Regions from separate parts of the Paenarthrobacter sp. YJN-D genome, predicted to be linked through region 2. Evidence: riboswitches for the same ligand, from Rfam matches in the RefSeq annotation. Region 2 holds a riboswitch; each other region holds the start of a gene.
What was found. Region 2 has a riboswitch for glycine ahead of cycA (D-serine/D-alanine/glycine transporter). Riboswitches for the same ligand answer to the same signal wherever they lie in the genome.
Positions count from the first base shown of each region.

Region 1: another riboswitch for glycine. It lies ahead of gcvP (aminomethyl-transferring glycine dehydrogenase); the one in region 2 lies ahead of cycA (D-serine/D-alanine/glycine transporter).
Region 3: another riboswitch for glycine. It lies ahead of gcvP (aminomethyl-transferring glycine dehydrogenase); the one in region 2 lies ahead of cycA (D-serine/D-alanine/glycine transporter).

Region 1 covers NZ_CP053549.1:1,831,409-1,840,833, reverse strand. Annotated here, with positions in the region: gene HMI60_RS08720 (DNA/RNA non-specific endonuclease) at 1-401, opposite strand, end outside; gene HMI60_RS08715 (L-serine ammonia-lyase) at 440-1,852, opposite strand; gene gcvH (glycine cleavage system protein GcvH) at 2,046-2,432, opposite strand; gene gcvT (glycine cleavage system aminomethyltransferase GcvT) at 2,532-3,665, opposite strand; gene gcvP (aminomethyl-transferring glycine dehydrogenase) at 3,677-6,523, opposite strand; glycine riboswitch at 6,702-6,799, opposite strand; gene HMI60_RS08695 (TetR/AcrR family transcriptional regulator) at 6,893-7,432, opposite strand; gene HMI60_RS08690 (MFS transporter) at 7,506-9,056, shown strand; gene HMI60_RS08685 (cyclodeaminase/cyclohydrolase family protein) at 9,063-9,425, opposite strand, start outside.
Region 2 covers NZ_CP053549.1:1,666,630-1,676,054, forward strand. Annotated here, with positions in the region: gene HMI60_RS07930 (ATP-dependent DNA helicase RecQ) at 1-147, shown strand, start outside; gene HMI60_RS07935 (MFS transporter) at 260-1,699, shown strand; tRNA gene HMI60_RS07940 (tRNA-Ser) at 1,847-1,934, opposite strand; gene HMI60_RS07945 (prolyl oligopeptidase family protein) at 2,078-4,360, opposite strand; gene HMI60_RS07950 (FAD/NAD(P)-binding domain-containing protein) at 4,421-6,358, shown strand; glycine riboswitch at 6,434-6,532, shown strand; gene cycA (D-serine/D-alanine/glycine transporter) at 6,679-8,139, shown strand; gene HMI60_RS07960 (ExeM/NucH family extracellular endonuclease) at 8,218-9,425, opposite strand, start outside.
Region 3 covers NZ_CP053549.1:4,131,959-4,141,383, forward strand. Annotated here, with positions in the region: gene gcvH (glycine cleavage system protein GcvH) at 1-114, opposite strand, end outside; gene gcvT (glycine cleavage system aminomethyltransferase GcvT) at 199-1,332, opposite strand; gene gcvP (aminomethyl-transferring glycine dehydrogenase) at 1,344-4,190, opposite strand; glycine riboswitch at 4,339-4,437, opposite strand; gene HMI60_RS19230 (PucR family transcriptional regulator) at 4,512-6,005, opposite strand; gene HMI60_RS19235 (MFS transporter) at 6,175-7,557, shown strand; gene speB (agmatinase) at 7,554-8,549, shown strand; gene mscL (large conductance mechanosensitive channel protein MscL) at 8,682-9,128, shown strand; gene HMI60_RS19250 (amino acid-binding protein) at 9,337-9,425, shown strand, end outside.

The sequences.
Region 1 (9,425 bases), 160 kb from region 2:
AAGCCCACCCAGAGTTCCTTGCCTTGGTTGAAATCGTCCACTTGCGGCGCCGCATTGGTGAATGAGAACGTCTCCTGGTTGGCCTTCTTGGCAGTGGCGGCGTCCCCCCAGACGGGATCCAGCCGGCGCACCAAGTGGCCGCGATCGAAGGCGTTGTTCTTATAGACGTCCGGACCCGCCTGCTGTTCCCGGGGGACCCTGTCATCGAAATGCCAGGTTCCTTCCCGCGCCAACGGGTTCAGTTCTGCACCGCTGATGTTGACTCCCACGATCGCCGCGAGCTTCCGGGCAGCCCGGAAACGCACGGAGAAGTGGGTGTAGTCCAGCAGTATCGTCGTTGCCGACGGACTGGGCAGTTCAAGGCGTGCCCGCAAAAAATCCCTGTCGTATCCCCCGCTCATGGATACAGCATGGCACTACGCACTGACAGTAAAAAGACTCAGCATTCGACGACGTTGACGGCGAGGCCGCCCATCGCGGTTTCCTTGTACTTATCGGACATGTCCTTGCCCGTCTCACGCATCGTCACGATCACCTCGTCCAGGGAAACCCGGTGCGTCCCGTCCCCCCACAACGCCATCTTCGCCGCGTTGATCGCCTTCGCCGCAGCGATCGCGTTCCGCTCAATACACGGAATCTGAACCAACCCCCCGATCGGATCACACGTCAACCCCAGATTATGCTCCATCGCGATCTCCGCAGCGTTCTCCACCTGACCCGGAGAACCACCCATCACCTCAGCCAACCCCGCAGCAGCCATCGACGACGCCGAACCAACCTCACCCTGACACCCCACCTCAGCACCGGAAATCGACGCCTGCTCCTTATACAACACACCCACCGCACCAGCAGCGAGCAGGAACTTCACCACCACATCATCCCTGTCCTGCTGACTGGCCTGATCCATGCCCGGAGCGTAATTCAACGCGTAATACAACACCGCCGGAATAATCCCCGCAGCCCCATTGGTCGGCGCCGTCACCACCCGACCACCAGAAGCGTTCTCCTCATTGACCGCCAAAGCAATCAGGTTCACCCACTCCTGCCAATACTTCGGATCGTTCCGGTCCTTGTCCTCCTTCAACAACCGCTCCAACCAATCAGGAGCACGACGCCGGACCCGCAACCCGCCAGGCAACACACCCTCACGCTTCAAACTGGTTTCAACACAGGCCTCCATCACCGACCAGATATGCAAAAGACCCTCCCGGATCTCCTCCTCAGACCGGGACGCCCGCTCATTGATGAACATGATGTCCGAAATCCCCAACCCCTTGGACGCACACCTGCCCAACAACTCCGCCGCCGTCCTGAACGGCAACGGCAACTCCTTCTTCGACTCCTCCAACTCCTGCCGCGCAGCGTCCTCCTCACCCTCACGGACAATGAACCCACCACCAACCGAAAAGAACGTCGCCTCATGCACAGTGTTCCCCTCAGCATCAGCCACGGCGAACTTCATCCCATTCGTATGCCGCGGCAACACCGTCAACGGATGCAACACCATATCCTCCACCGCATACGGCAACTCCACACCCCCGCCGGATGCCCCCGCAAGGTTCAGCACACCGCTCTCAGCGATCGTCGCGAGCCGCTCCTCCACTTCCTCGGGAAGGATCAATTCAGGGTGGTAGCCCTCCAAGCCCAGCAACGTCGCCGTCATGGTTCCGTGACCACGACCCGTCGCCGCCAACGAACCATACAAATCAACCCGCAACGACGCCACCGAGTCCAGGACACCAGTGTCCTTCAACTCACCAGCGAACACAGCGGCGGCCCGCATCGGCCCCACAGTATGGGAACTCGACGGACCAATGCCCACAGAGAACAGATCGAAAACACCAACAGCCATAGCCGGGATCCCTTTTATACAGCTTGAAACGGTCCGGCAGATGGTCCTGCCGGATGGCCTCCCCCGCTTGTGGCGGAAGACGACCGAAGCACGACGCCGGATGGCCCCCAAAGGCGGCAACCCGGCGTCGCAAATTATTCAGTTACTACAAACGCTACGCCCTGCACGCTCGTTCCGTGCCGGAGCGCGGACCTTAGGAGAGGTCGCCGCCGTTCTTGGAGGCGTATTCCTCTGCCGAGAGCAGCGGGCCGTCGGACTCAGCAGCGACCTTGAAGAGCCAGCCGGCGCCGTAGGGGTCGTTGTTGATCAGGGCCGGGTCCGAAACAACGGCGTCGTTGATTTCCGTGACCTCGCCGGTGACGGGCGAGTACAGGTCGGAGACGGACTTGGTGGATTCAACTTCGCCGCAGGTCGCGCCTGCGGTCACAGTCGAACCGACCTCGGGCAGGTCAACGTACACAATGTCACCCAGTGCGTCGGTGGCAACCTCGGAGATCCCGACGGACACCGAGTTCCCCTCGCCGCGGGAGACCCACTCGTGCTCGTCGGAGTACTGAAGTTCGGGCGCTACTTTGGGCATTCTGTTTCCTTTACGTGGTCGAAATGAAAAACGTGGAGTTTTTGTACAGCTAATGCCTTTATAGCTGGGCTATGGGGTCATTAGCTGTACAAAAACTCGCTACTTTTGGCGCTTGTAGAAAGGCAGTGCGACGACTTCGAACGGCTCGCTCTTGCCACGCAGGTCAATGTCCAGCGCGGTTCCAAGCTCGGTGTGTTCGACGTCGACATATGCCAACGCTACCGGGTACCCGAGGGTCGGACTGGGCTGGCCGGAGGTCACTTCGCCGACTACCGCGCCGTCCTTGAGGACCGGGTAGTGGCCGCGTCCGGCGCGACGCCCCAGGCCCTTGAGGCCCACGAGCTTGCGTCCCGTGGTGGAACCGGCACCGTCGGCCTTCAACGCAGCCAGTGCGTCCTTGCCAACGAAGTCACCTTCCTTGGACAGCGCCACCACGGCTCCGAGCCCTGCAGCGAAGGGGTTGCCTTCACGGGAGAGCTCGTTGCCGTAGAGCGGCATGCCGGCTTCCAGGCGCAGGGAATCGCGGGAGGCAAGGCCGGCCGGAACCAGTTCTCCTTCTTCGGCGACGGCGGCAATTGCCTGCCACAGCGCGGCAGCGGATTCGTTGGGTACGAAGATCTCGAAACCGTCCTCGCCCGTGTAGCCGGTGCGTGCCAGGAGAAGGTCCTGGCCGCTGCCTGCCACCAGGAAGGTCACCTCAACTGCGGCGTAGTACTTGAGCCCGGTGACCAGCGCGTGCTGGTCGGCCGGAACCAGGCGCAGCAGGATGGCTTCGGCGAGCGGACCCTGCACGGCAATCAGGGACGTCTCGGCGGAGGCGTCGTCAACCACGACGTCGAAACCGGCGGCGCGTTCAAGCAAAGCGTCAGCCACAACCTTGGCGTTGCCGGCGTTCGGCACCACCAGGAACTTGTCGGCACCACGGCGATAGGTAATGAGGTCGTCGATGATGCCGCCGTCTTCCTGGCAGATCAGCGAGTACTTGGCCTTGCCGTCCGCCATGGCCGAGATCTTGCCCACCAGGGCGTAGTCCAGGAAGGCTGCGGCTTCGGGGCCGGTGACCCAGACCTCGCCCATGTGGGAGAGGTCGAACAGGCCGGCTGCGTTGCGGACCGCGTGGTGCTCGGCGAGTTCGGACTCGTACTTGAGGGGCATCTGCCAGCCGCCGAAGTCCGTGAAGGAAGCGCCGGCCTTTTTGTGTTGCTCGTACAGAGCGGTGTAGTTCTCAGACATGTCAGGAGTCCTTAGTTTTCGAAGTCCGTGAGGGGCGGGCAGGAGCACACGAGGTTGCGGTCCCCCGCGGCACCGTCAATGCGGCCAACCGGTGGGAAGTACTTGTCCTGCTTGAGGTGGTGGACCGGGAAGGCGGCCTGCTCACGCGGGTAGTCGCGGTCCCAGGCGGAATTTACGACGGCGGCAGCCGTGTGCGGCGCGTTGCGCAGCGGCGACTTTTCAACAGTGAAGTCGCCGGTGGCCACCTGCTCGATTTCGGCACGGATGGTGATCATGGCTTCGATGAAGCGGTCGATCTCTGCCAGGTCCTCGGATTCGGTGGGTTCCACCATCAAGGTACCCGCAACCGGGAAGGCCAGGGTGGGGGCGTGGAAGCCGAAGTCGATGAGGCGCTTGGCCACGTCCTCAGCGGTGACGCCGGTCTTCGCGGTCAGTTCACGCAGGTCCAGGATGCACTCGTGGGCCACGAGTCCGCCTTCACCCGTGTAAAGCACGGGGAAGTGCTCGTTGAGGCGCGATGCGATGTAGTTCGCGGCCAGCAGCGCGGACTTGGTGGCTTCGGTGAGGCCCTGGCCGCCCATGAGCTTCACGTACGCCCAGGAGATCGGGAGGACACCGGCCGAACCGAAGCGGGAGGCCGAAATCGGGACATCGTTGCCTTCGGTCCAGGATGCCGCGTCACCGGGCATGAAAGGTGCGAGGTGTGCCTTGGCAGCAACCGGGCCAACGCCGGGTCCGCCGCCGCCGTGCGGGATGCAGAAGGTCTTGTGCAGGTTCAGGTGCGAGACGTCGCCGCCGAACTTGCCCGGCTGTGCCAATCCCACAAGTGCGTTGAGGTTGGCGCCGTCGATGTACACCTGGCCGCCGGCCTCGTGGATGGCATCGCAGACTTCGCGGACGTCGGCGTCATACACGCCGTGCGTGGACGGGTAGGTGATCATGATGGCCGAAAGGGCGTCGCGGTGGGCTTCGATCTTGGCCTTCAGGTCAACGTGGTCGATGGTGCCATCAGGAGCGGTGGCCACCACCACGACCTTCATGCCGGCCAGCACTGCCGAGGCAGCGTTCGTGCCGTGCGCGGACGCCGGGATGAGGCAGACGTTGCGCTGCTCGTCGCCATTGGACAGGTGGTAGCCGCGGATGGCCAGCAGGCCCGCGAGCTCGCCCTGGGAACCGGCGTTCGGCTGGATGGAGACTTGGTCGTAGCCGGTGATCTCGGTCAGCTGGGCTTCGAGGTCGCTGATGAGTTCACGCCAGCCCTCGGTCTGGGAATCCGGAGCGAACGGGTGGATCGAAGCGAACTCCGGCCACGAAATGGCTTCCATCTCGGCAGTGGCGTTGAGCTTCATGGTGCAGGAACCGAGCGGGATCATGGTGCGGTCCAGCGCGAGGTCGCGGTCAGAGAGCTTGCGGATGTAGCGCAGGAGCTGGGTTTCGGAGCGGTGGGTGTTGAACACCGGGTGCTGCATGAACTCGCTGGTGCGCTCAACGGAAGCCTCCAGCGCAAAGTCCTCGGCGGCATCGGTGACCGAAGCGCCAAAGACATCGAGCAGGCTGCCGACGATGTCGGACGTAGTCGTCTCATCAACGGAGATGCCAACAGTGTCGGCATCGATGCCGCGCAGGTTGATGCCCTTGGCCTCGGCGGCGGCGACGATCTCTGCTGCCTTGCCCGTGACGCGGACGGTGATGGTGTCGAAGAACGAACCGTGGAGGACCTCGACGCCGGCAGCCTTCAGGGACGCTGCGAGCGTGCGGGCGTGGCTGTGGGCGGTCTCGGCGATCGCCTTCAGGCCTTCAGGGCCGTGGTAGACGGCGTACATCGAAGCGACGATGGCCAGCAGCGCCTGCGCGGTGCAGATGTTGGACGTGGCCTTCTCTCGGCGGATGTGCTGCTCGCGGGTCTGCAGGGCCAGACGGTAGGCGGGGACACCGGCGTCGTCCTTGGAGACGCCCACCAGACGGCCCGGCATGGAACGCTCGAGACCCTTCTGGACGGCCATGTAGGCGGCGTGCGGGCCGCCGAAGAAGAGCGGGACACCCAGGCGCTGGGCGGAACCCACGGCGATGTCAGCGCCCTGCTCACCCGGAGGGGTGATGAGCGTCAGGGAAAGGAGGTCGGCGGCAACGGTGACCAGTGCGCCGCGTTCCTTGGCCTCGGCAATGACGGCGGAGTGGTCGAAGACGCGGCCGGAAACACCGGGCTGCTGAAGGACGACGCCGTTGATGGCACCTTCCGGAAGGCCGGCTGAAAGATCGGCAACCTCAACCTCGAAGCCGAGGGCTTCAGCACGGCCCTTGACGATGGCGATGGTCTGCGGGAGGCAGTCTGCGTCGAGCACAGTCTTGCCGTCCTGCACGGCCTTGTTCTTGTTGGCGCGGCGCATCATGAGGACGGCCTCGGCCACGGCGGTTGCTTCGTCAAGCAGCGAGGCGTTGGCGATAGGCAGGCCAACGAGGTCCTGGACCATGGTCTGGAAATTCAGGAGTGCTTCAAGGCGGCCCTGCGAAATTTCAGGCTGGTACGGGGTGTAAGCGGTGTACCAGGCCGGGGACTCAAGGATGTTGCGGCGGATGACCGGCGGCGTGATGGTGTCGTAGTAGCCCTGGCCGATCATCTGGACCGCGGTCTTGTTCTTGGAGGCGAGCTTGCGCAGCTCGGCCAGGACCTCGACTTCGCTCAGCGCGTTCTGCAAGGTGAGGGCGACGTCCTGGCGGATGTCGTTCGGAACGGCAGTGTCGACCAGCGAGTCAACAGAGTCGTAGCCAACGGACTTGAGCATGGTCTCAACGTCGGCCTGGCGGCGGGCGCCGATATGCCGATCGACGAAGGTGGTGGAGGCAGAACTAACCGTCACGAAGGAACTCCAATACTTGGGCGGCGTTTGGGTACGCCACAGCGGCTCGGGTTCCTCCCCGCTCTGTATTGGACCTGAGAGTTTCCGCGTGTTGTCCGCACAACGAATCGCTTGCACCGTCGGTGAGCACAGCATCCCACGTCAATGGCGTGGAGTGCCTGCTGCTTTCCAGAGTTGCCTCGCCGCGGCGGTGCGTGGGCCTGAGAGATTCCTGGGGAGGGTTTGCTCCTACGGCGCCTGCATCACGTGCCTGCAGGACTCTCCCGCCGCAGATCAAAGGCATGTTCAGTTGTCTGTGGGCGCCACGCTGGGCACGCCACAAGGCTTAATTGTCCTACGTGTAAGGCCCTGCGGCAAATGGATGAGCAGTCACTTCCGCAGGCGGTCCAGGACCCCCAGCAGGATTTCGACGTCGGCCTCCCGGCCGGCGTTGCCGGCCCCCTGCCCGCCCTCGAACATCGCGTTGAAATAAAGGCCGTCGCCCATGTAGCTGACGGCCTTGGCGATCTCCGGTCCTACGTCTTCGGCCAGGACATCAAGCCACTGCTGCTGGATTCCTGCGAAGCGCCGCCGCGTTTCCTCATGGGCTACTTCAGCGAGCCTGGTGGCGGCAACGAAGGCCCTGTCCATGGGGGTGTCGGCCCAGAGGGAGGACCGGATGAAGTAGGCGGCGGAACCGTCCGGCGCGGCCTTCATCTGCTCAATGTCTTCCTGCGCCAACTCGTCCAGGCGTTCCAGCAAGGCGCTGATCAGGGCTTCCTTGTTGGGGAAGTGATACAGGAGCCCGCCCTTGGAGACACCGGCCCTCTTGGCGACGGCATCCAGGGTAGCGGCCCGCTCCCCTACCTCGATCAGGAGGGATTCGTAGGCATCCAGGACGGCGTCCCGGGCAACTGGTTTTCGTGGCATGTGTACATCATTCCCTAAAGAATTGCGGGGGTTGAATTTGTAACTATACCGTCTGGACGGTACAGTAAGAGGCATGTTCTCGCCGTCCTCAACCCAAGCACCCCGTTCCGCCGCCCCCTTGACGGGCCCGGCTGCACCGTGGCGCGACTGGACGGCCTTGGCACTGCTGATGTTCCCGGTGCTGCTGGTGGCCGTCGATAACACCGCGCTCACTTTCGCCCTGCCGGAAATCGCCCGCTCCCTGGACGTGGGCGGCATACAGCTCCTGTGGATCGTTGACGCCTACCCGCTGGTGCTCGCTGCGCTCCTGGTCTCCATGGGCAACCTTGGTGACCGGATCGGACGACGCCGGTTGCTTCTGATCGGCAGCACAGGCTTCGCCGCGGTTTCGGCTGCTACGGCATTCGCTCCGTCCGCGGAGTGGCTTATTGCCGGACGCGCTGCACTCGGCGTCTTCGGCGCCATGCTGATGCCATCAACGTTGTCCTTGATCAGGAACATCTTTATCGACCCCAACCGCCGTCGGCTCGCGATCGCTGTATGGGCTGCCGGATTCTCCGGCGGCGCAGCCCTCGGTCCCATCTTCGGCGGCTGGCTGGTGGAGCACTTCTGGTGGGGCGCCGTCTTCCTGGTAGCAGCATTCCTGCTTCTGCCGCTCCTTGCCTTTGGCCGGATACTCATTCCCGAGTCCAAGGACGCCAACCCCGGCCGGGTGGATGTGTCCAGCATTGTCCTGTCCGTGGTCACCATGGCGCCCTTCGTTTACGGCATCAAGGAATTCGCGGTCCACGGCTTCGGTGCGTCAGCTGCTGCTTTCATGGGCTTTGGCCTGGTGATGGGCATTCTGTTCGTCCGCCGCCAGCAAAGGATCGAAAGCCCCATGCTGGATGTTTCCCTGTTCAAGAACAAGGTATTCAGCACGGCCATCGTGGCGAATGTTTTGTCCTTGTTCTCCATGACGGGGTTCATCTACTTCTTTGCCCAGCACCTGCAACTGGTCGAAGGGCAGTCCCCCATGGAAGCCGGCATCGCCATGATCCCGGCCCTCCTGGCCACCGTCATCGCCGGCCTGCTCGTAGTACCGCTGGTCAAGAAAGTACGGCCCGGATTCGTGGTGGCCGGCGGACTGACTCTGAGCGCCATAGGCTACCTGGTGGCCGTCGTGGGTGACCACGGCAGCGGACCGGTGTTCCTCCTGTCAGCCCTGACGGTCCTGGCCGTCGGCGTGGGTGCAGCGGAGACCATCTCCAACGACCTCATCCTGGCGTCCGTGCCGGCAGACAAATCAGGGGCGGCCTCGGCCATCTCCGAGACCGGTTACGAACTCGGTTCCCTCCTGGGAACAGCCGTGCTCGGTTCAATCCTCACCGCGTCCTACCAGCACAACCTCGTCATTCCCGACGGTGTGCCCACAGAGGCGGCGAGGAAGTCCGGGGAGACTCTGGCAGGTGCGGTTGACGCGGCATCCGGGCTCCCCGCCCAGTTGTCGGAGGCACTGACCACCGCCGCGCGGATAGCCTTCGACTCCGGCGTCCACATCACCGCGGCGATTGGGCTGGTACTGATGGCCGGAGCAGCAGTGATGGCCGCCGTCGTACTGCGCAAGGTTCCCAGAGCGCAATAAGGGAAGCTACACCGCTTCCGTGGGTGCCGCCTTCTTGTCGACGCCGGCAGTCAGTTGGTCGATTCGCTCCAGGGCGTCGCTGAGCCGGCCGACCGTTGTCCACAGCCCGGGCTGCTGCTCCCTGACCTCCTCGAGGGAAGTCCCCGCGGAGGTCAGGGAAGCGAGGTCGAAGCTCACGTTGGTCCTCGCCCCCGCTATGGCGGCCCGCAGCGCACCGAAACCCACCACGACGTCGGCGACGAGGGCCGGGTTCCCGTGGGAAGCGAGCCAGCCGAGGTCTTCAATGGCGTCGATTGCCCGTTCACCCAGGACGGCGGAGGCCTTGGCTGCGTCCACGGAGGCTTGGTGGATGGCTTCTTCGCGTTCCGG
Region 2 (9,425 bases):
CAGGCCCTGGCCGATATCGGGAGCCAGCCTGTGTTGTTGGTGGACGATCTGGTCGACAGCCGCTGGACGATGACGGTATCGGCGCGGGCTTTGCGGCAGGCAGGCGCAGCAGCGGTCCTCCCGCTTGCATTGGCGCAAGCGGGGTAGCGGAAGGTAGGAAAGCGTCATTTTGTGATCGCTCCCACATCAGGTCTATAGGATCGAGGAAACGCCCCCTGCTGCCTTCGTGGAGCACCAGCGACGAACTTGGACCGGAGCCATGACCATAAGACCCAGCGCAGGCATCGAAGAAGCCAGTGAGACCAGTTGGCGTCCCCGCTTGGCCTTGTTGGTGGCCGCGACGTTTTTCATGGAGTTCCTTGACGGGACTATCCTGACCACCGCTATTCCGAGCATTGCGTCCGACTTCCGAGTCGCACCGGCCGACATCAACATCACCATGACGGCCTACTTGGTGACGGTCGCGATGGGAATCCCACTGAGCAGTTGGCTCGCTGAACGGTTCGGCGCTCGCCGGATCTTCTGCCTGGCCATAGCCGTTTTCACCATTGCTTCCCTGCTCTGCGCCGTGAGCACCGACCTGACCATGCTCACACTCAGCCGGGTGGCCCAAGGGATGGGCGGGGCCATGATGGTTCCTGTCGGGACACTGGTGGTCCTGCGGGGTACGCCGAAATCCGAGCTCCTCCGGGCAACGGCCTATCTGGTCTGGCCCGGGCTCCTCGCACCGGTACTTGCGCCGATGGTCGGTGGCGCCCTCACAACGTTCCTTTCCTGGCATTGGATCTTCCTCATCAACATCCCGCTGGGCCTGGCAGCCTTCATCGCTGCACTTCGGCTGGTGCCTCGGACGCAATTCGATGGAAAGCGCCGCCTTGACTGGTTCGGGCTGATGCTGACCACCCTTGGCGTCGGGGCGTTGGTGGTGGGGCTGGAAACCTTGGGCGGCCACGCATCCAATGTCCTCGCTGTAGTGGTGGTAACCGCCGGAGTGCTGTCCTTGGCAGGGGCGGTCTGGTGGATGGGGAAAGCGAAAGTACCACTGTTCAACCTCAGCGTCTTCGGGACCAGGACTTTCCGGGCGACCTCAACCGGTGGCTTCATCTACCGGCTGACCATCAGTTCGGTCCCCTTCTTGTTGCCCCTGATGTTCCAGGCTGGATTCGGCTGGGACCCGCTGAAGGCCGGCGTCATGGTGGCGGCAGTCTTCGTCGGCAATATCGGGATCAAACCTGCCACCACGCCACTGATCAGGCGCTTCGGGTTCAAAGCCGTGCTTGTCTTCGCGTCGTTCGCTTCCGCCGTAACGTTCGCTTTGTGCGCGTTCCTTGACGCCCAAACACCGGAACCGCTGATTTTCGCTTTGCTGCTGTTCAGCGGCGCCTTCCGCTCCATCGGTTTTTCCGCCTACGCTTCGGTGCAATATGCGGACATCGTCCCGGGGCAGCTGCCCTCGGCCAACGCCATCTCGGCAACCCTCGTTCAGTTGGCAGCCGCGGCCGGGATCGCGGTGGGAGCTTTGTTCCTGCGCCTCTTCGAAGCCACGGGTCTTTTCGGGACGGACCAGGTGGGGGCATACAAGGGTGCTTTCATCGCCATGGCCGTCCTGATGCTCATCAGCACGGTGGACAGCCTGACCCTCCACCGTCACGCAGGAGCCGAGGTCAGCGGTACCTCAGCCGGGGCAAAGCGCGCCTGAACCCTGCCGGCGGGCGTCCCGGCTTGGTCGCTGGCGCTGCCACGGGTGCTGACACTGGCGCTGCCACGGCCGCCGCCACGGGCGCTGCCACGGCCATTGGCTCGCTTAAACGCAAAAGGCCCCGGTTCGAAAACCGGGGCCTGTTCGCGGAGACGGGGGGATTTGAACCCCCGGTGGAGTTGTGCCCCACACTTCATTAGCAGTGAAGCCCATTCGGCCGCTCTGGCACGTCTCCCTTTGCTATTGCTAGCCCACCAAGGATACGCAGAACCTGCCGTCCAGCGCAAAACACGCCAAAGCCGGGTGTCCGTTTCGATGTCCCGCTGCTATTCGTGCCGTGCGCGTGGCCTTGTGCGCAGGGAACCATCGAAACAGGCGTCAGTTGCTTCCGGCCAGGGAAACCCACAGGAAGTGGTTGCTCCGTGCCTGCAGTGCTGCAGCCTGCCGGTTGTCCGAGGCTCCCGCGTGCCCACCTTCGAGGGCTTCGTGGAACCAGACGTTCGGAATCCCCATGGCCTGCATCCGTGCCGCCATCTTCCGGGCCTGCACCGGCCCCACCCGGTCGTCAGAGGTTGCTGTCCAGATGAAGGTTTCGGGGTACTCCACGCCGTCCCGAAGCAGGTGGTACGGCGAGAAAGTCCGGATGAAATCCCATTGTTCCGGCACATCCGGGTCACCGTACTCGGCAATCCAGGAGTAGCCCGCCGAGAGCTTGGTGTACCGGCGCATGTCCAGGAGGGGCACACCGCAGGAGACAGCGCCAAACAGTTCCGGGTACTGGGTCAGCATGTTGCCCACCAGCAGGCCACCATTGGAGCCGCCCACGCAGCCAAGGCGACGACGACTGGTCACGCCACGCGAGATCAGGTCCTTGGCTACTGCGGCGAAGTCCTCGTAGGCACGGTGACGGTTCTCCTGGAGTGCTGCACGGTGCCACGAGGGGCCATACTCCCCGCCGCCGCGGATGTTGGCAACCACGTACACGCCGCCGCGTGAGTGGGCGGCAGCCCCGTCGTCGGACGCTATGCCCGCAGTACGGCGCTCCAGCCAGGCGCGCCCGATCGTCCCGCTGTACGCCGGGGTACGGGAAACTTCGAACCCGCCGTAGCCGGAGAGCTGGGTGGGGTTCTCCCCGTCCAGTACCAGGTCCTTGGAGGCCACCTGGAAGTACGGAACCTTGGTGCCATCCAAGGAAACCGCGAAGTGCTGCTGGACCTCGTAGGCGGCTTCGTTGAAGAACGACGGCGACCGCTTCACCTCGGTGTGCCGGCTCACCACGCCACCGCTCACCACGCCACCGTCAGCCACGTCACCGTCGGCCGTGTCCTGCGCTGCTGCAGGCGAAAGCGTACCCCGGGTCAAAGTGGTGGGTGTCGTGAAGCCTGTGGCCACCAACCAGAAGTCGTTCCCGGCACCGGAGTCGGAGACGTCCTCATCATCCACGGCGTAGGCATTGACGTCATGCAGGGGAGGGCAGGCGTCCAGGACGGTGGAGGCCCACGAGCCTGAGGCGTCAACAGCCGACGGATCCAGGACCCTGATCTCGGAGGAGACGTCCCGGAGGAGGTTCAGCAGCAGGTAATCCTTGGTCCAGCTCCAGGACTGCAATGACGTGTGCGCATCAGGGGTGAACAGGACCAGCAGCTCAGCCGGGCCAGCCAGGTAGCTTTCGAAATCTGCGGCCAGCAGGGAGCCGGCCGGGTACGTGACCCCCGCTGCTTCCCAGTCGCCCTGGGGTCGGAAAAGCAGCCAATCGCGGTGGACGCTGATGTTGACATCGGTAGGCACGTCAATGGCCACCCACGAGTCGTCGCGCAGCAGCCACGTACTGCGGTTGTAGAAGTCGATGTAGTCAACGGCGAAGGTCCGCTCGAAACCGGGCGTGGAATCGTGCGCCACCATGGCCAGCATGTGGTTCTCCGGAATTTCGAACAGGCGCTCAGCGTCCGCTAGCGACTGCCCGCGGCGAAGCTTGACGCCGGTCCGTGCATAGGAGGACGACGTGGCGGGCAAGCCTTCAGCTGTGCTGGACACGAGAAGGGTGTCGGCATCCAACCAGCTGATGTTGCCTTTGGCTGTGGGAATGTCGAAGCCACCTGCTGCCGGGTCCACGAAGGTTCGCGTTTCGACGTCGAACTCGCGGTGGCGGTCGGCGTCGCCCCCGTCGGGGGAGAGCGAAACCATGGCAAAGCGGTACTCCGCGCCGTCCGAAGGACGGAGGAAACCGGCACCGTGGAACACCCACTCAACACCTTCAGCAGCGGCAAGGGCATCGACGTCGAGCAGTACATCCCACTCGGGATCCTCGGTGAGGTAGCTCTCCCAGGTGGTGCGGCGCCAAAGGCCCTTGGGGTGCTCCTGGTCCTTCCAGAAGTTGTAGTAGAAATCGCCGCGTTTGTTGACCATGGCGATCCGGTCCGTGGAGTCCAGGACTTCCAGGATGCCGGACTCGACCGCCGCGTAATCGGCGTCTTCGAGCAGTTCCTCGGTGCGGGCGTTCTGTTCCCTGACCCAGGCCAACTGCTCTTCGCCGTGGATGTCCTCAAGCCAGGCGTTTTCATCCGTGGGCTCAGGTGCGGACTCCGCCGCGTGGCGCGGTCCGGAGGCCGGCGCGGTGTCATTCCCGGAAAGTGGCGACGGATCAGCTTCTGTGGTGGTCATCGCCCCATCCAAGCAACACACTTCGACGGTAAGCAAGTCACGCAGAAGTTAGGCTGGAGCGTGGCTAAATCCCAAATCAACCGTGTTGCCCTTGTGGGGGCAGGCCCTCGGGGCACCAGTGTCCTCGAACGGTTGCTCGCGAATTGGGCTGCGAAGAGAGCTGAAGGCGCCACCCTGCAGATCCATGTGGTGGATCCGTACCCCGCCGGCTCCGGACACGTGTGGCAGCCGGAACAGTCGCGCCTCTACCTGATGAACACCCAGTCGTTCTATCCCACCCTCATCCCCGAGGATTCCGGATTGGCGGCACCGTTGGCGGGTGGTTCCTTCGACCAGTGGCGCGAGGCCCGGCGTCGCGACGGTGCCGGGCTGAACGACGCCGAAAAGGCAGAGCTGGCCACGCTCGAGTCCCACGACTTCCCCAGCCGTGCGCTGTACGGGCGGTACCTGCGCCAAACCCTGGCCGGGTTGCTGGAGCGGAAGCCCGACGGCGTGGAAGTCACCTTCCATGAAACGCTCGCCGTTGCGGCCCGGCCCGTGGACGGGATGTTCGACGTCGAACTGGCCGACGGCGGCACGCTCACCGTCGATTCGGTGGTGCTGGCTCTGGGGCACATCGAGTCAAGGCTGAATCCGGAGCAGAAATCATTCAAGCGCGCAGCTGACGAGTTGGGCCTGCTGTACTTCCCGCCGGCACCGCCCGCCGACGTTGACTGGCAGGTTGTGCCGGACACTGAGCCGGTTCTTGTCCGCGGCATGGGCTTGAACTTCTTTGATGTGATGGGCCAGCTGACCGAAGGCCGCGGCGGCAAGTTCCTTGAAGCCGGAACTCCCGGTGCCGGGGTGTTGGAGTACCGGGCCTCGGGCCGGGAGCCCAGGATCATCGCCGCGTCACGCAGGGGAACGCCGTACCGGGCGAAGGCCGGTTTGGAGGGCTATTACCCGCGCAGCATCACCATGCGCTACCTGACCGAGGACGCAGTGGACCGGTTCCGGGCCGCAGGCATCCAGCCCGGCTTCGACCATGACCTGTGGCCCTTGCTGCACCGGGACGCGCTGTGGGCCTATTATTCGACGCTGGCCCGGTCCCAGCCGGCCGCGATCAAGGACCCGGCGCAGTTCCTGGCCGACCTCGAAGACGCGCTCCAACCGCATGCCCACACCACGGCAAACTGGGAAAGCGACGTGGAGGTCCTGGTTGAAAAGCATGTGGCGGCATCACGGCGTTTGAACCTGCGCGGGCTCGCGGCGCCGTTGGCGGGCCGGACGTTCGCGTCACGGCGTGACCTGGATGCTGCGATCACCGCGTACCTGGACGACGACGCGCGGCGTTCGGCGCTGGGCGAATCGGACCCCGTGAAGATGGCCATCGGCGCGCTCCACACCGGCCGTGCCATCCTCAAGACCGTTGTAGCCGACGGCGGCATCACCGACGAGTCCTGGCTGGCAGGGCTGCGCGGCTGGTTCGAGTCGTTTGTCGAAGGGTTGGCCAGCGGACCTCCTGCGCTGCGTTCGGAGCAGCTGGCCGCCTTGGCGCGTGCCGGCGTCGTGAGTTTTGTGGGACCGGACCCCAAGTTCAGCGTCGATCGTGGCGCCAAAGTGTTCCGGGCGGCGTCACCCTGGGTCCACGAGGGACCCGCTGAAGCACGCACCCTGATCGAAGCGATGTCACCCGCCAACAGGGTGGGCATCAACATTTCTCCGCTGCTCGAGCAGCTCATGGCCGACGGCCTGGTGCGGACCAAGATCATGATGAGTGTGGAGGGGACGCCCATGCAAACCACCGGCCTGGACGTTGAGCCGCACCCTTACCGTCCCATTGCCGCCAACGGATCCATCACGGAAAACATGTACGTTCTGGGCTTGCAGTTGTCCGCGTCGCAGTGGGGCAATGCCATTGCCGCCGAAGCCCGTCCCCGCTCCGGGCGGGCCTATGCCAGCGGCCAGCGGACCTTGCGCGACGCTGACGAGATCGCCCGCAGCATCCTGGGCCTCTAGCCGTCACAGGCTTGCGTTGCCTGCCAGCCTTCGTTACTGTGTGAGCTGCATCACCCGCAAGGGTGTGCGCGCTTTTGATCTGCGGCGGGAGAGTCCTGCCGGTACATCCCGTCAGGCGCCGTAGGAGCAAACCCTCCCCAGGAATCTCTCAGGCCCATGTACCGCCGCGGCGAGGCAACTCTGGAAAGCAGTCCGGCCACACCGGACTCACCGAAGGTGCAAGCAGGCCCATGCCCGCGGAAACTCTCAGGTCCACGTACAGAGCGGGGAGGAACCCGAATCAATGCGGCACCTTGTGCCGCCTGAACGACGGAGTTCCTTTGACGATTCATCCTTCCGCGAGTGCCGGTTCACCCCATCTCGAACGCCAGCTCAGCAACCGCCACATCCAGCTCATAGCCATCGGTGGAGCGATTGGCACCGGCCTTTTCATGGGCTCGGGAAAGACCATTTCCGCAGCCGGCCCATCCGTCATTTTTGTGTACATGATCATCGGCTTCATGCTGTTCTTCGTCATGCGTGCCATGGGCGAACTGCTCCTCAGCAACCTGAACTACAAGTCCTTCAGCGATTTCGCCGCTGACCTCCTGGGCCCTTGGGCCGGGTTCTTCACCGGCTGGACCTACTGGTTCTGCTGGGTCATTACCGGGATCGCCGACGTGATCGCCATCGCCGGCTATTCCAAGGAATTGTGGCCTTCCCTGCCCTTGTGGGTTCCGGGACTCATCACCATCGGCATTCTCCTGCTCCTGAACCTGGCCACCGTGAAGGCCTTCGGTGAGACGGAGTTCTGGTTCGCGCTCATCAAGATCGTGGCTATCGCTGCGCTCATCATTGTTGGCCTGTTCATGATCTTCAGCGGCTTCGAGTCCGACGCCGGTCCGGCCGGTTTCTCCAACCTGTGGAGCCATGGCGGCTTCTTCCCGAACGAGTTCATGGGCTTCGTGGCCGGTTTCCAGATCGCCGTGTTCGCGTTCGTGGGCATCGAACTGGTGGGCACCACCGCTGCCGAAGCCAAGGACCCGGAGAAGAACCTCCCCAAGGCCATCAACTCGATCCCCATCCGGGTTCTGCTGTTCTACGTCGGTGCCCTCATCATCCTCATGTCCGTCACTCCGTGGACGCAGTTCGCCGCCGGCCACAGCCCGTTTATCGCGATGTTTTCCCTGGCAGGCCTCGGCGCAGCGGCCACCATCGTCAACCTCGTGGTGCTGACATCGGCCATGTCCTCTGCCAACTCCGGCATCTATTCCACGTCCCGCATGGTGTTTGGTCTCGCCCAGGAGGGCGACGCGCCCAAGGTGTTTGGCGCCCTCTCCGGACGCAAAGTACCCCGCAACGCCCTGTTCCTGTCCTGCGTCCTGCTGCTGTCCGGCGTCGTGCTCATGTACGCCGGCCAGGACGTTGGCAAGGCCTTCGACATGGTGACCACAGTGTCCGCGGTGTGCTTCGTGTTCGTTTGGTCGATCATCCTGGCCAGCTACCTTGCCTTCAGGAAGCGCCGGCCACACCTGCACGAGTCGTCAGCGTTCAAGATGCCCGGTGGCGTGGTGATGGTGTGGGTGGTGTTCGCGTTCTTCGCTTTCGTGCTGTGGGCCCTTACCACCCAGCCGGACACCCTGATTGCCTTGCTCGCCACCCCCGTGTGGTTTGTGATTCTGGGGGTCGCGTGGATCATCCTTCGGCGCCGGCCCGCGCACCTGGCACGCTACGCGGCGTTCCAGGCCGAATTGCAGCGGGATGCTGAGAGGACGGCCGAGCCGGAGCCGGCCACCAAGTAGGCTTCCCGAACGCATAAGCAGGGCCCTTCACGCTGGCTGCGTGAAGGGCCCTGCTTATGTTGCTTTTGCCGGGAGTGGTCAGCCCCTCAAGCACTTCTGGTAGTCCAACCAGGCGAAGGCATACCGCAGCCAGCCCGCGATGTCGTACCACTTGGACGGCTTGGTGGGTGGGGTGCACTGGGGCGGTTGCGGTCCGCTGTCCGCCACAGTGATCAGAGCCTTCACCACCGTTCCACTTTCGACGGCGGTCAGCACCAGGGTGCCGGTACCTGCAGCTGCCGCCGCGGGAACCTTGAGGTTCACCGTTGCCGCGCCTGCCGTCACCGGCACGGAACCGAGCGCCACAGCGGCGCCCTTGCTGTCCACGAAGACGGCGTTCAGCGAGGCGTTGGCCGGGCTGCCGATCGACGTCAGGTTCAGCTTGGAAACAGCCAGGGTGATTGGCTCACCGGACTTCACCTGGGCCGCCGTCGAGTTGGCGACGGCAACCGAACGGCGCCCGAAGTCCGGGGACACCGGGTTGTGTTCGCGCAGGTACTTGATCCACGCATCACGGTCCACCAGGCCGGTGTCCTTGGTGTTGCTGCCTTCCTTGAAGACCCGGAAGTTGTCACCGCCGGTTGCCAGGAAGCTGAAGGTGCCGATCCTGTACAGCTTGGCGGGGTCGATCACGGCGCCGTTTACCCAGATGCCGGTGATGCGGTCACCTGCAGGGCGGGCGGCGTCGTAGGTGTAGTTGACGTTCTTGGACAGACCCAGCTGCTGGTACGGGCGGCTGGGAACAGTGCCGTCCGGGTTGGTCTGCCACTGCTGTTCAAGAAGTGTCTTGAACTGCGTGCCGGTCAGGGACGTAGTCCAGAGGTTGTTCACGAACGGCAGCACCGCGTTGGCCTCGGCGTAGGTGATGGTGCCGTCCGGTGCGTAATAGAGCTCGTTGCGCAGGCCGCCGGGATTTACGACGCCGATCTCCGCCGAGCCCAGTTCAGGCGCCTTGAGCGTGTCCACCAGTGAGTCCGCCACCAGGTTTCCCAGCGTGGACTCGCTCGCGCGGTCGTCACGCTTGGGAGCCCCGCCGGCGGGGTCCGGGGTGAAAGCGGTGGTGATATCAGCGGTCACTGCACCCACCGGCTGGTTGCCGATCTCGGCAGCATGGGCAAGGGCCTTGTCCACGATGGTCTTCACTGCCGCCACCCGCGGGTAGCTGGCCACGAGGCTCTCGGCGGTATCGGTCGTCCGGTCCACCACAGCGGCCTTGTAGGCAGTGACGGACTTGCTTGCGGTGTCTA
Region 3 (9,425 bases), 1.9 Mb from region 2:
GCCCAGGGCGTCAGCGGCGACGGCGGAGATCCCGATCCCCACCGGCCCGTCCCCGTCAGCGGCAACCCACTCATGCTCGGCCGAGTACTTCAGTTCAGCTACTACCTTGCTCATTCCAATTCCTTCTCTCTCTTCGAGTTTTTGTACAGTTGATGCCCTCAAAAGGGCCTCATAAGGGCGTTATGTGTACGAAAACTCTCATTTTTGGCGCTTGTAGAACGGCAGCGGCACCACTTCGAAAGGCTCCGCTTTGCCGCGCAGGTCAATGTCCACGATGGTGCCAACCGCTGAATGTTCGACGTCGACATAGGCCAACGCCACCGGGTAACCGAGCGTCGGGCTTGGCTGGCCCGAGGTCACCTCACCGATCAGGGAACCGTCCTTGAGAACGGAGTAGTGCGCACGGGCGGCACGACGGCCGGTGCCCTTGAGGCCCACGAGCTTCTGGCCGATGGTGGATCCCACGCCGGCAGCCTTGATCGCGGCGAGTGCTTCCTTGCCAACAAAGTCGCTTTCCTTGGCCAGGGAAACTACCGGGCCCAGACCTGCGGCGTAGGCGTTCACGTGGCGGGAGAGTTCGTTGCCGTAGAGGGGCATTCCGGCTTCGAGGCGCAAGGAGTCCCGGGCGGCAAGGCCGGCGGGGATGAGTCCGTGGCCTTCGCCTGCTTCCAAGAGCGCTTCCCACAGACCGGGGGCGTCAACGTTCGGGATGTAGATCTCGAAGCCGTCTTCCCCGGTGTAACCCGTGCGGGCCAACAGCAAGTCCTGGGTGCCGCCGTCGAACGTGATGGAAACCTCCACCGCCGCGTAGTACTTCAGTTCCGTCACCAAGGAGCGCTGCTCGGCGGGTACCAGTTTCAGCAGGATCGCCTCGGCGTTTGGGCCCTGCACGGCAATCAGGGACGTCTCGGCGGAGGCGTCGTCAACCACGACGTCGAAGCCGGCTGACCGCTCCTTCAGTGCCGCCGCAACCACCTTGGCGTTGCCCGCATTGGGGACCACCAGGAAGTTATCGTCAGCGCGACGGTACGTGATGAGGTCGTCGATGATGCCGCCGTCGGCGTTGCAAATCAGCGAGTACTTGGCCTTGCCCACCGCAATCGCGGACAGCTTGCCCGCCAGGGCGTAGTCCAGGAACGCTGCGGCTTCGGGGCCGGTGACCCAGACTTCGCCCATATGGGAGAGGTCGAACAGGCCGGCTGCGTTGCGGACCGCGTGGTGCTCGGCGAGTTCGGACTCGTACTTGAGGGGCATCTGCCAGCCGCCGAAATCCGTGAAGGAAGCGCCGGCTTTTTTGTGCTGCTCATACAGGGCTGTGTAGTTCTCAGTCATCTCAGGAGTCCTTAGTTTTCGAAGTCCGTAAGGGGCGGGCAGGAGCACACCAGGTTGCGGTCGCCCGCGGCACCGTCGATGCGGCCAACCGGCGGGAAGTACTTGTCCTGCTTGAGGTGGTGGACCGGGAAAGCGGCCTGCTCACGCGGGTAGTCGCGGGCCCAATCGGAACTGACGACGGCGGCAGCCGTGTGCGGCGCGTTGCGCAGCGGCGACTTCTCAACAGTGAAATCACCGTTGGCCACCTGCTCGATTTCGGCACGGATGGCGATCATGGCTTCGATGAAGCGGTCGATCTCGGCCAGGTCCTCGGACTCGGTGGGTTCCACCATCAAGGTTCCCGCCACAGGGAAGGCCAGCGTGGGCGCGTGGAATCCGAAGTCGATGAGGCGCTTGGCTACGTCCTCGGCCGTGACGCCGGTCTTCGCGGTCAGCTCGCGGAGGTCCAGGATGCACTCGTGAGCCACAAGTCCGCCTTCACCTGTGTAGAGCACCGGGAAGTGCTCATCCAACCTGGAGGCAACATAGTTCGCGGCCAGCAGCGCGGACTTGGTTGCTTCGGTCAGACCCTGGCCGCCCATGAGCTTCACGTACGCCCAGGAGATCGGCAGGACGCCGGCGGAACCGTAGCGGGAGGCCGAAATCGCGACGCCGCCTTCGGCAGAATCACTGTTCGCGTCGCCGGGCATGAACGGTGCCAGGTGTGCCTTGGCTGCGACCGGGCCAACGCCCGGACCGCCACCGCCGTGCGGGATGCAGAAGGTCTTGTGCAGGTTCAGGTGCGAGACATCGCCACCGAACTTGCCCGGCTGGGCCAAGCCAACCAGCGCGTTGAGGTTGGCGCCGTCAACGTACACCTGGCCACCGGCGGCGTGGACCGCATCGCAGACTTCGCGGACGTCGGCGTCATACACACCGTGCGTGGACGGGTACGTGATCATGATGCAGGAGAGCGCGTCCTTGTTGGCCTCGATCTTGGCCTTCAGGTCGTCGTGGTCGATCGTGCCGTCGGATGCCGTCGCCACGACGACAACCTTCATGCCGGCCAGCACCGCGGAGGCAGCGTTCGTGCCGTGGGCCGAGGCCGGGATGAGGCAGACGTTGCGCTGCTCATCACCACGGGACAGGTGGTAGCCGCGGATCGCCAGGAGTCCGGCAAGCTCACCCTGGGAACCGGCGTTCGGCTGAATGGAGACCTGGTCGTAACCGGTGATCTCGGTGAGGTCGGCTTCCAGGTCTTCGATCAGTTCGCGCCAACCAGCCGTCTGGTGGTCCGGAGCGAACGGGTGGATCGAAGCGAACTCCGGCCAGGAAATGGCTTCCATCTCGGCCGTGGCGTTGAGCTTCATGGTGCACGAGCCCAGCGGGATCATGGTGCGGTCCAGCGCGAGGTCCCGATCGGACAGCTTGCGGATATAGCGCAACAGCTGCGTCTCGGAACGATGCGTGTTGAACACCGGGTGCTGCAGGAAATCAGAGGTGCGGACTACGGATTCGGGCAGTTCGAACCCGGAGGCGTCCCCCACCGGACCGGCACCAAAGGCGACGGCTACCGCGGAGAGGACTTCCGGCGTCGTGGTTTCATCAACCGAAACCCCCACGGTGTCGGCGTCGATGATCCGCAGGTTGATGCCGCGGGCTTCGGCGGCGGCGATGACCTTGTCTGCCTTGCCGGGGACGCGGACCGTGAGGGTGTCGAAGAAGGAGTCGGCAACGAGCTCGCGACCAGCCTTCTGCAGCGCAGTGGCAAGGGTGCGGGCGTGGCCGTGGACGGTTTCGGCGATCGCCTTCAGGCCTTCAGGGCCGTGGTAGACCGCGTACATGGAGGCCACGATGGCGAGCAAGGCCTGTGCCGTGCAGATGTTGGATGTGGCCTTTTCGCGGCGGATGTGCTGCTCGCGGGTCTGCAGCGCGAGGCGGTAGGCGGGGACGCCGGCGTTGTCCTTGGAGACGCCGACGATACGGCCCGGGAGCGTCCGCTCCATGCCTTCACGCACGGCCATGTAGGCCGCGTGCGGGCCGCCGAAGAACAGCGGAACACCGAAGCGCTGCGCAGTTCCGACGGCGACGTCGGCACCTTGTTCGCCCGGGGGTGTGATGAGGGTGAGCGCCAGCAAATCCGCGGCCACGGTGACCAGTGCGCCACGTTCCTTCGCATCGGAAATGACGGCGGAGTGGTCGAAAACCCGGCCCGAAGCACCGGGCTGCTGGAGGACGACGCCGTTGATGTCGCCGTCGGGCAGACCGGCGGAGAGGTCCGTGACCTCCACCTCGAAGCCCAGCGCCTCAGCGCGGCCCTTCACGATGGCGATGGTCTGCGGAAGGAGGTCGGCGTCCAGGACAGTCTTGCCATCCTTGGCCGTCTTGTTCTTGTTGGCGCGGCGCATCAGCAGCACGGCCTCGGCCACGGCGGTGGCTTCATCCAGCAGGGAAGCGTTCGCCACGGGAAGGCCGGTGAGATCCTGCACCATGGTCTGGAAGTTGAGGAGCGCTTCGAGGCGGCCCTGGGAAATTTCCGGCTGGTACGGCGTGTAGGCCGTGTACCACGCGGGAGCTTCCAGGATGTTGCGGCGGATGACCGGGGGCGTGACGGTGTCGTAGTAGCCCTGGCCGATCATCTGGACCGCGGTCTTGTTCTTGGATGCGAGCTTCCGCAGTTCGGCGAGGACCTGCACCTCGGTGAGGGCATCCTGCAGTTTCAAGGCCGTGTCCTGGCGGATGGAATCGGGGACGGCGACGTCCACCAGGCCGTCGACAGAGTCGTAGCCGATGGCCTTGAGCATGGTGTCAACATCGGCCTGGCGCCGGGCGCCGATGTGCCGGTCCGCGAAAGCGGTGGGGGTTGATTGAACAGTCAAGAGGAACTCCATGATTCAGGCGCCCACTGAGCGCCACGATGATGTGGGTTCCTCCCCGCTCTGTATTGGACCTGAGAGATTCCGCAGGAATGGTTGCCTGCTTGCACCGTCGGTGAGCCCGGTTACCCGAACTGCTTTCCAGAGTTGCCTAACCGCGGCGGTACATGGGCCTGAGAGATTCCTGGGGAGGATTTGCTCCTACGGCGCCTGACTGGATGTACCGGCAGGACTCTCCCGCCGCAGATCAAAAGCGTTGCGTCACGCGAGTGACACGCTTCACACCATAGCGTGGGGTTTCGCAAAAGTGCAAGCAAGCGGCCCCTACCCGTGCATGGCCTCGTGGATCTGAAGGGCGAACCAGAGCTGGGCCACCGTGGAGGTTTCACCCATGTCCAGGCCCGTCAGCTCACCGATTTTCCGGATCCGGTAGATGATGGTTTGCCGGTGCGTGAACAGGGTTGCCGCCGTCTTTTGCCAGGACCGCTGCGAGTCCAAATACGTCCGCAACGTGACAATGAGATCGCCTTCCTGGCTCTGCTCGTAGTCGAAAATCGGCCCAAGGAGCCGCCGGACCAACGCGGTCCCTTCCTCGAAACTGGTCAGGCCCAACCAGGACGGGCCCTGGGCATAACGGGCCAAACCCAGCTTGTTGGCCCGGGCGGAACCAAGCGCCCAGAGGGATTCCTGCAACGCGCGTTGGATATTCGCAACGGCTGCCGGCGCACTTATCCCGATCGCGGCATCCACACCGGCGCAATGCACCAGGACGTCGTCGGGCACGTCGGCAGGGACCACCACATGGAACCTGTTGTTCCGCTTCAACGACGCCGACGCAACCCCGTGCCGCCACAGTTCGATGTGCACGTTGGCCAGCCTGTCGCCGTCGTCCGCTTGAATCGAGGCGATCAGAAACCCAGCTGCCGGGACCCCGAAGGCCGCCAACCTGCTTTCCATCTCAGCCGCTCCCAGACGGCCGTCGAAGGCCTGAAGCAAGAACTCGCCCGCGGCCCGGTGCCGGCCTTCCAGCGACAGGACGATGCGCGAGAGCTGCAGTCCCAGCACGGTTGCGGCGTGCAGAAGTACGACGGCGTCCGGGTGCGGTTCGCTGTTGGGCAGCACCACCAAGAGCGCATTGGCATGGGTGGGAATATCCATGGTCAGCACATGCCTGCCCCGGATTCGGTGCCACTGGAAGTTCTTCCCGGCAGGGGTCACCTGCCCCGACGACGGCGCCCAGGCATCAGCGAGGAACTCCGGGAGTGCCTTCCCATCGGGGTGCCAGGGATGGAGGCAGCGGCGATCCACGACGAACAGGTCCGCGTCCAACTCGGTCGCCAGCCGCTGAACGAGGCTCTGCCAATGGTCCTCGGAGGCACCTGCGGTGCGGAGCAAATCATAGACGCGCGCCGTCTGCCGGAGCCGACGCGACTCTTCGAGCAGCGAGGACTCCGCAACCGACCTGGCGATGGCGATGAACGGCAAGGGATACGGAATATTGACCAGGGGCAAGGGGAGCCGATCGCACGCCGCCAGGAATTCCGCGGTCAGGGTCGGCGCGTGCATCTTCTCTCCGATGGCCAGGGCGCTGGCACCGCTGTCCATCAGAGCCTCCGCGAGCGCCACTTGCCCGTCTGCGTCGGCGGGAATCGAGAGACCATTGGTCATCATGAGTTCGCCGCCCGTGACCCACTCCCAGAGCCGGGGCAGGTCCGAGGTGTGAGCCCAGGTGATGCGGTTATCCATTCCTGCCGAGCCGGCCAGGATTGTCAGGCCCAGCTGCGGTTCGGCGACGAGTTCAGCGACGGTGATTGCCATGCCTTGGCCTCCCGGGGTGTGCCGGATGGTCGCCAGCACCGTTTAGACAAATGTATATGCAACTTAATCATTTGTAGTCGATCTACGGATAGTCGGAGTGACGCCGGTCACCCAAGAATTGAATGACTACTTCCCCGCTCCCCAAGAGCACTCACGAGAGAGGGTTGCAATGAGCGCAACAAGCAACCTCATTGACGATGCCCCACTGACCGCGTTCCACAAAAAGCTGACGTTCTTCGCCTCCGGCGGTCCGTTCATCGATGGCTACGCGTTGTCGATCATCGGCATCGCCCTGATCACAATGACCCCCGGACTGCAGCTGAGTACCGGGGAAATTGGACTGATCGGTGCCGCCAGCCTGGTAGGCATCTTCTTCGGCGGCGCCGTCTTCGGGTGGCTCACGGACAAGATCGGCCGCCACAAAATGTATATTGCCGACCTCATAGCGCTGGCCGTCTTCTCGCTGCTGAACGGCTTTGCCACTGAGGTCTGGCAAGTAGTCCTGTGCAGGTTCTTCCTGGGGATGGCCATCGGCGCCGACTACCCCATCGCCACGTCGCTCCTGGCAGAGTTCCTGCCCAAGAAGCACCGCGGCCGCCTGCTTGGGGCCACCTTTGTGGTCTGGGCTGTTGGCGCAGCGGTCGCCTACGCCGTCGGATTCCTGCTCCGCGACATGGGACCGGACGCTTGGCGCTGGATGGTCGCCAGCCCGGCGATCTTCGCCATCATCACCCTGCTGTGCCGGCTCGGGACACCTGAGTCGCCACGCTGGCTGCTGTCACGTGGTCGCCGTGAGGAGGCTGATGCAGTCATCAAGAAGGTCTACGGACAGCAGTATGGGCTGGCTGATATCGCTTCCGACAGCGAGGGACCGGCGAAGCAAGGCAGGTTCCTGGACATTTTCCGGGGCCAGTTCTGGAAGCGGACGTTGTTTGTTTCCATTTTCTGGACAGCCCAGGTGATCCCACTCTTTGCTGTGTACACCTTCGCCCCTGACCTTCTGGCATCCTTCGGAATGCACGGAGACGCCAACCTCTACGGAGGATCGTTCTTGATTTCCATGTTGTTTGTTGTCGGTGGCATCCCCGGACTGTGGCTGGTGGAAAGAATCGGCCGACGCCGGCTGCTTCTCTGGAGCTTCGGGGTCATCGTGGTGGCCTTGGCCATCCCGGCTTTCATTCCCGACGTCCAGGCCGCGCCGTTGTTCATCGCCTTGGCCGTATTCGCTTTGGCTTCCGGCGCCTCCAGCTTCCTCGAAGTCGTCTACCCCAACGAACTCTTTCCCACCGAAGTGCGGGCAACGGCAGTGGGTTTTGGTACCGCCATCAGCCGCATCGGATCTGCCGCCAGCACTTACCTGATGCCCATCGCAATAGTGAGCTTCGGCGCCGCCGGTTCCCTGCTCATCGGCGCCGTGATCTCCCTGGTCGGTTTGGTGGCGACCTTCCTGCTCGCGCCGGAAACGGCCAACAAATCCCTTTCAGAACTCACCTCCCGTAAGAATCCGGGCACCCCGGAGCCGAATAAAGTAACCGAAGGATCCCTGTCATGACCACTCACCAGCCCGTCGGACCAGTCGATGCCACCAAGGTTCCCCGCTTCGCAGGATTGGGTACCTTTGCCCGTCTGCCGCAGATTGACCGCGTCCCCGACTACGACATTGCCATTGTCGGCGTACCGTTCGACGGCGGTACCTCCTACCGCCCAGGGGCCCGGTTTGGTCCGGCCGCAGTCCGCGAAGCCTCCCGCCTCCTGCGCCCCGGTTACCACCCGGAGCTCGATGTGGAGCCAGTCAACGAAGTCCAGGTCGTGGATGCAGGGGATATCGCCTGCACTCCTTATGACATCGCCCGTGCCATCCGCGAGATCGAGGAGCAAGCCCGTCCGCTGATCAGCCAGGACAGGAAACTCATCTCCATCGGCGGCGACCACACCATCGCGCTCCCCATGTTGCAGGCGCTCAACAAAGTGCACGGACCAGTGGCGCTACTCCATTTCGATGCCCACCTGGACACCTGGGACACGTACTTCGACCAGCCGGTCACGCACGGAACAATCTTCCGGAGGGCGTTCGAGGAGGGCTTGCTGTTGGAAGACAAGTCGATGCATGTGGGTATCCGTGGTCCTGTGTATGACCGCAACGACTTCCTGCGCGACCACGAGTTCGGTTTCCAAATCATTCGCTGCTCGGACCTGGATGTCATAGGCGTCCCGGCGGCGATCGACCAGGTCAGGCAGCGGTTGGGCGACACCCCCGTCTACGTTTCCATCGACATCGACGTCCTGGACCCGTCCTACGCACCCGGCACCGGCACCCCGGAGATGGGTGGTCTGCATTCCCGGGAGCTCCTGGCACTGCTCCGCGGACTCAACGGCATCAACATCGTGGGCGCCGACGTCGTAGAAGTGGCACCGGCGTATGACCATGCCGACATCACCAGTGTTGCCGCAGCAACTGTGGTGTTTGACCTCTTGGCCCTGATGGTCAACCGGGGAAAGGGCGCCAGCGTGTCAGGCTTCGAACTCGAAGAAGCTACAGCCTGATCCTCAGGGGCGCCGTCCCGCACTGAGTGGGGGTCAAGTTTCCTCCCTGGTCACTTGACCCCCACTGGAAACACCGGAATGGTAGTTTGATTCCTGCTGAGGCAGACAACGCACCCAACCGGAGGACCATCCATGTTTAAGGGTTTCAAGGACTTCATACTTCGCGGAAACGTGATCGAACTGGCTATCGCTGTCGTTATCGGCAGTGCATTCACCGCACTCGTCGGAGCTTTCACCAACCACATCATCAACCCGGTGATCGCCGCCGCCGGCGGCATGAACGCCGAAGGCCTGGGCTTCAAGATCTGGGAAAACAACCCCGCTACCTTTGTCGATTTCGGCGCCGTGCTCACCGCACTCGTGACCTTTGTGATCACCGCAGCCGTGGTCTACTTCATCTTCGTGGCACCCATGAACAAGATCAACTCACTGGTCAAGGACCGCCTCTCCACCGAGGAGCCCGAGGAAGAGCCGCTTCCGGCCGACACCGCGCTGCTTGCCGAGATCCGCGACCTCTTGAAGGATGCGGCCGCCGCCCGCGGAAATGCCCGGGACTTGGACGACGACTCCATCCGCTAGGAAAGCCCGCCGCACATCCCTGTTGTTGCGGCCTTTCACGTTTGGACAAGTAGAGCCCGGCACTACCCCTGAGGGAGTGCCGGGCTCTACGTTTGTCCGCCCAGATACATGGGCCACTCACCGGGCATGACCGGCCGGCTACCCGGAAGTAGCCGGAACGTGACGCACCAGCAACGGGTTCGAAACAGGCGCGGGGCAGCATGGAACCATGAAGCGCAACCCGAGCAACCCCGTTACCGCGGACCTGCGGTGCGATGTCTGCGGCCAACTGCCCGAACCGCCCAAAGCCAGGCTGAC